DNA from 2 places in the Terrisporobacter glycolicus ATCC 14880 genome. Region 1 is predicted to be linked to the other one. Evidence: riboswitches for the same ligand, from Rfam matches in the RefSeq annotation. Region 1 holds a riboswitch; the other holds the start of a gene.

Region 1 (4,224 bases):
ATTTCTTTCTATACATGGTATTTGAACGTATCCGTAAGCTGGGTCACAAGTCATTCCTAAGTGATGCTCTAAACCGATTTCAGCAGCATATTCTATTTGTCTTAATGATCCACCTTTTAAGAAAGCTATTGCTGCAGCAGCCATTGCACAAGCAACTCCTACTTCACCTTGACATCCAACTTCAGCACCTGAAACAGATCCATTTCTCTTAACAAGAACACCAACTATACCTGCTACAGCTAAAGCTTCAACTAATTGCTCATCAGTGTATCCTTCATAGTCTTTCATTGCGAAGAATATTCCTGGTAAAACACCTGCAGAACCACATGTTGGAGCAGTTACTATAACATATCCTGATGCATTTTGCTCTGAAGCAGCTAAAGCATAAGCATAAACTAATGTATTTAATTGCTTATTAGCAAGATATTGCTTATAGAAGTATCCAGCTTTTCTTTCTAGATTTAATTTACCTGGTATAACTTCTGTAGCTTTTAAACCATCTTCTACTGATTTTTTCATAGCATCTTTAATAGTTACTAAGTAATCCATTATATCAGCATCGTCGTAAGTCTTTACGTAGTCTACGAAGTTTTTGTTGTTTTGGTTACACCAAGTTATTATTTCTTCCATTGTTGAATGAGGGTAAGTGTCGTTTCCACCTGCATTTCTCATTCCTTCTTCAGCTATTGTACCTCCACCAACAGAGTAGATAGTCCAATCTCCCATTACGTTTCCATCTGCATCTATAGCTTCTAACATCATACCGTTTGGATGATATGGTTTAACTATATCTTCTCTCCAAAGTATTTCAACTTCCTTTGGCTCAAGCGTTTTCTTGATTATATAATCAGTTAAATGCCCTTCTCCTGTTGCAGCTAAACTTCCGTATAAGTGAGCTTTAAAGCTAGCAGCTTCTGGGTATTTGTTCTTAAATTGTTCAGCAGCTCTTTGTGGTCCCATTGTATGTGAGCTTGAAGGTCCATTACCTACTTTGTAAAGTTCTTTTAGTGATTCCATTTTATTCCTCCTCGGGGATTTTATATATTCTTTTGCTTGTAATAAGAAAACATATTCCTAATTAACATTATATTTTTCCAATAATAATAATTTAAGAATTATTTAATTTTATAAATATATTTATAAATATTAATTTTTATAAATATTAAATAACACATAAAATATTTTACCTAAAATCCGACAAAAAATCTAGATGTTGTTTTAGGTAATTTTTTACATTTTTATTGATTTTTTCATTTTTTTGTACTACTATTATTAATAATTTAAAAAACTATCTTAACCTAGGGTAGAGGTGCAGTGGTTAAAAGTATTTGAAAGTAGTCGGCAGACGTTGATATTCAAAGAAAGGAATCATTGCCGAAAAGGTAATCTTTGCAAAGATTATTTTTGGGGTTATACATAATATGTATAACACTGTCACTTATTTTTAAGTGGTGAGCTACAAGGTTTACTTTGACATGTCGTTTTAAACGTACAAAGTATACCTTTGTACGTTTTTTTATATATATAAAATATAAAGCTCTCCCTTAAATTTTCTCTATGTTATTTAATGTTAAATCTAAAATATATTACGGGGTGATTAAAAATGAAAAAAATTAATGTTGCTTTAGTTGGTGCCACTGGTATGGTGGGAAGAACTTTTATAAAGGTTTTAGAAGAAAGAAATTTTCCAATAGATAATATCTATATGTTCTCTTCTGCAAAATCTGCAGGAAAAACTGTTAAATTTGTTGGGAAAGATGTGGTTGTAGAAGAATTAAATGAAAACTCTTTTGATAAGGATATACAAATAGCTCTATTCTCTGCTGGTGGTGGAATAAGTCAAAAATACGCACCAATCGCAGCTTCTAAAGGAGTAATTGTTGTTGATAACTCAAGTCAATGGAGAATGGATCCTAATGTTCCATTAGTTGTTCCAGAGGTTAACCCAGAAGCAGTAAAAAATCACAAGGGAATAATTGCAAACCCAAACTGCTCTACTATACAAGCTATGGTTCCTCTTAAACCATTACATGATAAATACAGTTTAAAAAGAGTTGTTTACTCAACTTACCAAGCCGTATCTGGTTCTGGTGTTAAAGGAGTTCAAGATTTGGAAGATGGAATTCAAGGAAAACCAAACACTTTCTATCCTCATCCAATAGCATTTAACTGTCTTCCTCATATAGATGTTTTCGAAGAAAACGGATATACAAAAGAAGAAATGAAAATGGTAAATGAAACTATGAAAATCTTAGAAGACTATAATATTAAAGTTACTGCTACTACTGTAAGGGTTCCAGTGAAAGGTGCTCACAGTGAGTCTATAAACTTAGAGTTTAATAAGCCATTTGAGTTGGAAGATGTATTTACTGCTCTAAAAAACACTGAAGGTGTTGTTGTTGTTGATAATCCAGCAAACAATGAGTATCCTCTAGCAGTTGATGCTGAAGGTCATGATGAAGTTTATGTTGGAAGAATTAGAAGAGACTTCAGTGTGGATAATGGTGTTAATATGTGGGTTGTTGCTGACAACATAAGAAAAGGTGCTGCTACTAACGCAGTCCAAATAGCTGAATTATTATTAAAATATGATTTAGTATAAAAATGAGCTTTAATAAATATTAATTAATAGAGATTAAATTTAAGGTAAAAAGGAGAGGTTTGTTTATGATTTTTAAAGGTTCTGCAGTTGCTTTAGTTACTCCATTTGATGAAAATGGAAAGGTTAATGTTAAAAAGATAAAAGAATTAGTGGATTTTCAAATTGAAAATGGCACTGATGCTATAGTTGCTTGTGGCACTACTGGGGAAGCCAGCACTATGAATGACGAAGAACATTTATTAGCAATCAAAACTATTGTTGATGCTGTTGATAAAAGGGTTCCTGTAATAGCTGGAACAGGTGGAAACGACACTGCTCACTCCATCTATATGAGTCAAGAAGCTGAAAAATTAGGTGCAGATGCTCTTTTAATTATAACTCCTTACTATAATAAAGCTAATAAATCAGGACTTAGAAAACACTTTGTATCTATTGCAAATAGTGTTAAACTTCCTATAATTTTATACAATGTTCCTTCACGTACAAAGGTTAATATACCACCTGCTCTTGTTGCTGATTTAGCTAGAAATGTGGATAATATTGTAGCTCTTAAAGAAGCTTGTGGAGATTTAGCTCAAGTAGCTGAAGTTTGCAGATTAGTTCCAGAAGGCTTTGCTGTGTATTCTGGTAATGATGACTCAATACTTCCTCTACTTTCTCTAGGAGGATCTGGAGTTATATCAGTTCTAGCTAATATTTGTCCACAGGAAACTCATGATTTAGTATCTAAGTTTATGGATGGCGATGTAGAAGGCTCTAGAAGATTACAATTAGGTATGAAACCTTTAATAGATGCTTTGTTTATAGAAGTAAATCCTATACCAGTAAAAACTGCTGTCAATTTATTAGGATTTAATGTGGGAGATTTAAGACTTCCTCTAGCTGAAATGGAGGAACAAAATTTAGAAGTTTTAAAAAGAGAATTAGTTAATTTTGGACTAAAAATACAGGAGGCAACATGTTAAGAGTAATTATAAATGGTTATAGCGGTAGTATGGGTAAAGTTTTAACTAAATGTGTTAATGAAGATAGTGAGCTACAACTTGTTTGTGGTGTATCTAGAGATGAATTAGATGTTCCATTCAAAACTTACCATAAAATTAGTGAAGTAGAAGAAAGTGCTGATATCATCATCGATTTTTCTCATCACTCTACTATATATGATGTTTTGGATTATGCTACAAAAACAAAAATTCCTTTAGTAATAGCAACTACAGGGTTTAATGATGAAGAATTAGGTGAAATAGAAAAAGCTTCGGCTATTATTCCTATTTTCCACTCTTCTAATATGTCTCTAGGTGTAAATGTCCTAGTTAAATTAGTTAAAGAAGCTGCCAAAGCTCTTAATGGGTTTGACATAGAAATAATAGAAAAACACCATAATAAAAAACTAGATTCACCTAGTGGCACAGCTGTTATGATAGCTAATGGAATTAAAGATGTTTTGCCAGAAAGTGAATGCATATATGGAAGATATGGTCGCTCTGAAAAGAGAAAGCCTACTGAAGTTGGTATTCATGCCATAAGAGGTGGAACCATAGTAGGTGAACACACTACTATATTCGCTGGTCATGATGAAGTTGTAGAAATAAAACATACAGCTCAATCTAAGGATATTTTTG
Region 2 (4,224 bases), 1.8 Mb from region 1:
ATAAATATATAATAATAAATTTATTTCTAAAAAGTTTTTGTTTTAGAAAAATTTTTTTGTGATTTATCTTTATAAAAATCCAAGTAGATACAATAACATAAATGACAAAATGGGACTATATATAGAAAAATAGCATATGGGATAAATTTGTAATTACTTATGCCTAAGACTGAAGTAGGAACGAGTGCAGCTATGCACCATGGGATTAAGGCAGATGTAACGATTGCGGAATTGGAAAATTCCATAGCCATATCTTCATTATTATAATTCTCGTAGCTATTTTTAAGTGTTTCTATAGTTAGAATAAAAGCTATAGTTTGGCTACATCCAATAGATGCAATTATTAAGCCAAGAAATAAGGTTACTAAAAATAACTTACTCTTATTTAGTTTTATTTTTTTCAAATACGTCTCTAAACCATTAAAAATATTTAATCCACTAAAAAATCCTGTTAAACAGCATGAAATAATAATTATATAACAAGTTTTAAGCATGGAAATAATGCCACCGCCCTTAATAATATTTGATAAGGATGAAGAGGCTTTATATCCAAATATAATATAATTACACAAATCTATCATAGTTATTTTTTGAATAATAAAGCAAATTATTATTGAAGCTATTATACTTATAGTTATTGATTTTGAAATTGAAACTTTTTTTAACGATAAAATAATAATTATAATAGCTGGTATTAATAAAATAAAACTAATATGAAAATCATTGTATAAAGTTAAACTTAGTGAATTGTCAATAAAAGTTAAAGGATTTTTAAAGGAGAATAATAAATAAAAAATAATACTAACCATAGTTGGAATAATACCAAAAATGAAAATTTTTCTAATATATTTAAATAAATCAACGTTAGTTAAATTGCATAGAAGAAGTAAACTAGAAGATAAAGGTGAACATCTATCACCTAAATATGCCCCAGACATAATTGCTCCTCCTACTAAATTTAAGTTAAGATTAGATGCCTGTGCAATAATAATAAGAGGTATGCCTATAGAACTTATAGTACCAAAGGAAGTTCCAATCAAAAAGGATGTTAAAGCTGGGATTAAAAAACAAAATAAAATAAATAGATTAGGGTTAATATATTTTAGTGAATAATAAACTATTGCAGGAATTGTTCCACAACTTAACCAAACACTTATTAAAATTGAAATTAATAATAAAATTTTTATAATTGGAAAGCTTCTTTTAGATTCAAAGGTATATAATTCAAGAAGCTCCTTTATGCTTTTATTTCTTTTTAGGCCGACTAAAGAAAATAAAATTAAAGAAATAGTTAAACCGTATCCTAAAAAAATATTATTAAAAACGCTAAATATTAGCATTATTATTGTAATAATAATTATTAAAAAAATTCTCATATAAATAATTCCTCCCATAACTTATCATCATAATAAAATTATAGAGAAATAATATCAAAATATTAATTAAATATAAAAAAATATTTATAATATATATATGGTAAAAAAGACAGAATTAAATGTTGCTAAATATAGGAAGGTGATATATACTCATATTAATAAGTGAATATTTAAGGTAGAGGTGCGATTTTTATCAGTAACAATAATGAGTTAAGCAACGTGGATTTATTGTGAAAGGAAACATCGCCGAAGCATATAACTGAAGCTTTAAGGTTATTTGGCTGGGGGTATATATAATATATATGCCACTGTCACTAAGAAATTAGTGTTGAGCTATCAAATGGATTTATAGTTTAGTATAATTATGACCTTGATGCTCTTACATCAAGGTTTTTTTAATGAAAAAAATAGCCCTTATAATGTTCACTACAAAAATATTAGGGGGAAATAAAATGAGAAGAAGAAATTTAAGATTATTTTTAATGACAACCATGCTATTCATAATGACAACAGTATTATCTTTTGCAGAAGAAGTTGATGTTGCTGCACAAAATGCAGATAAATTTGGTTTATGGACTTTAATACCACCGCTAGTTGCCATTTCACTTGCTTTTATAACTAAAAATGTTATAGTATCTTTGGTTATAGGGATTATGTCAGGGGGATTTATATTAAATATAACAGGAAATAATCCTTTTATGGCAATATTTTATTCATTTTTGGATTTAATTCAAAGGGCAGTGGGATCTTTAGCAGATCCATGGAATGCAGGTATAATTCTTCAAGTTTTAGCAATAGGAGGAGTTATAAATTTAGTTGGAAAAATGGGTGGAGCAAAAGCCATAGCTGAAGCCTTATCAAATAAAGCAAAAACAGCAAAAAGTGCTCAAATAATGACTTGGTTTGCAGGATTATTTGTATTCTTTGATGACTATGCAAACTCTTTAATAATAGGACCTATGATGAGACCTGTTACAGACAAAATGAAAGTATCAAGAGAAAGATTAGCGTTTATAATAGATGCCACTGCAGCACCAGTTGCAGGTTTAGCAATTATTTCTACATGGATAGGTTTAGAAGTTGGGCTTATAGGTACGGCATTTGAAAGTATAGGAGTTGAAACAAATGCATTTGGAGTATTTTTAAATACAATTCCATTTAGATTCTATAATCTATTAATATTAGGATTTATAGTAATGACAGCTTTACTTTTAAAGGATTTTGGACCTATGAGAAAAGCTGAGTTAGAATGTAGAAGAGGGAGTCAAAATCTTACTTCAAACGAAGAAGTGAATAAAAATTTAAGTAAACATGATGATATGGAACCATTAGAGGGTGTTAAATTAAGTGTCTGGAATGCAATAATACCAATAGGAGCGTTGATAGTTGGAGCGTTATTTGCTTTTTATTACAGTGGATATACTGCAATAATGGGTGGAGAGGACACTACAGTAATTCAGCTTATGCAAAATTCACCAGCATCATTTAATGCAATAAAAGAAGCTTTTTCAAATGCAGATGCATCTGTTGCTCTTTTCCAATCAGCTTTATTTGCAGGAATAGTTGCAATGGTTATGGGTGTATGTAAAAAAATGTTTACTGTATCAGAAGCTCTAGATATTTGGGTGGATGGAATGAAAACATTAGTAATAACAGGTGTAATATTAATATGTGCATGGTCACTTTCGTCTGTAATAAAAGAATTAGGAACCGCAAAATATTTGATTACATTATTATCAGGTTCACTGCCTCCATTTATAGTACCAAGCTTAATATTTGTGCTTGGGGCAATAATATCATTTGCAACAGGGACTTCTTATGGAACAATGGGAATACTTATGCCTCTGGCTATACCACTTGCATACTCAATAAATCCAGATATGTCTTATGTAATAGTTGCAACATCAGCAGTATTAACTGGAGCTATATTTGGAGACCATTGCTCACCAATATCAGATACAACAATACTTTCATCTATGGGAGCTGGATGTAATCATATAGACCATGTTAGAACACAGATGCCTTATTCAATATTTGTGGGAGTTATTACTATAGTGTTTGGATATATACCAGCGGGATTTGGATTACCTGTCTATTTAGTTTTACCATTGGCATTTGTGGCTATGTTTATAGGAATACAAGTACTTGGTAAGAGTGTAGAAGTTGAAGATATACAAGGAAATGAATTACTAGAAAATTAATATTTATAAAAGACTTAAATGATAATGCATTTAAGTCTTTTTTTATGCAAATAATAAGTTATAGAGTTTATAAAAGGAGAAATTACTATGGCTTATGTAAATTTTAAAGAAGAAAATTATAAATTAAAGATCCAATTGGATAAAAGGAAAAAAAATAATGAAAAAAATTATAGTTATATTATAAAGCATAAAAAGAATATGACTGACTATAATCCAGACAATCGATATAGTTATGAAATTACAGAAAATGAATTCATTGGCAAAAAGGGATTGTTAGATGAAAAAGATTATTATAATATTTCAAACAAAGATATAATATGTGCAAGTTTTAAAGATTGTACTTTTGCAAATACAAAATTTATCAATTGTAGAATAATAGGCTGTAAATTTTATGATTGTAAATTTATATTAGGTGGTGTTATTTTTGAAAATTGTATATTTATTATGGAAGATAATATAAAGTCACCGTCATTGAATAATACAATAAATTACTCTTGTGAATTCTATAATTGTGAGTTTTATAGTAAATTCAAAAATTGTGATTTATCATATTCAATATTTGAAAATTGTTTAATAAAAAATACTTCATTTGAAATATGCATGATGAAAAGTATGATAGCAAATAAATGTGAATTGAATGAAATAAA

What was found. Region 1 has a riboswitch for lysine ahead of TEGL_RS01920 (aspartate-semialdehyde dehydrogenase). Riboswitches for the same ligand answer to the same signal wherever they lie in the genome.
Region 2: another riboswitch for lysine. It lies ahead of TEGL_RS12985 (Na+/H+ antiporter NhaC family protein); the one in region 1 lies ahead of TEGL_RS01920 (aspartate-semialdehyde dehydrogenase).

The regions. Positions count from the first base shown of each region.
Region 1 covers NZ_CP117523.1:348,059-352,282, reverse strand. Annotated here, with positions in the region: gene TEGL_RS01925 (L-serine ammonia-lyase, iron-sulfur-dependent, subunit alpha) at 1-1,017, opposite strand, end outside; lysine riboswitch at 1,297-1,467, shown strand; gene TEGL_RS01920 (aspartate-semialdehyde dehydrogenase) at 1,604-2,602, shown strand; gene dapA (4-hydroxy-tetrahydrodipicolinate synthase) at 2,668-3,567, shown strand; gene dapB (4-hydroxy-tetrahydrodipicolinate reductase) at 3,561-4,224, shown strand, end outside.
Region 2 covers NZ_CP117523.1:2,610,238-2,614,461, reverse strand. Annotated here, with positions in the region: gene TEGL_RS19835 (Na+/H+ antiporter NhaC family protein) at 27-1,340, opposite strand; lysine riboswitch at 1,545-1,720, shown strand; gene TEGL_RS12985 (Na+/H+ antiporter NhaC family protein) at 1,829-3,577, shown strand; gene TEGL_RS12980 (pentapeptide repeat-containing protein) at 3,665-4,224, shown strand, end outside.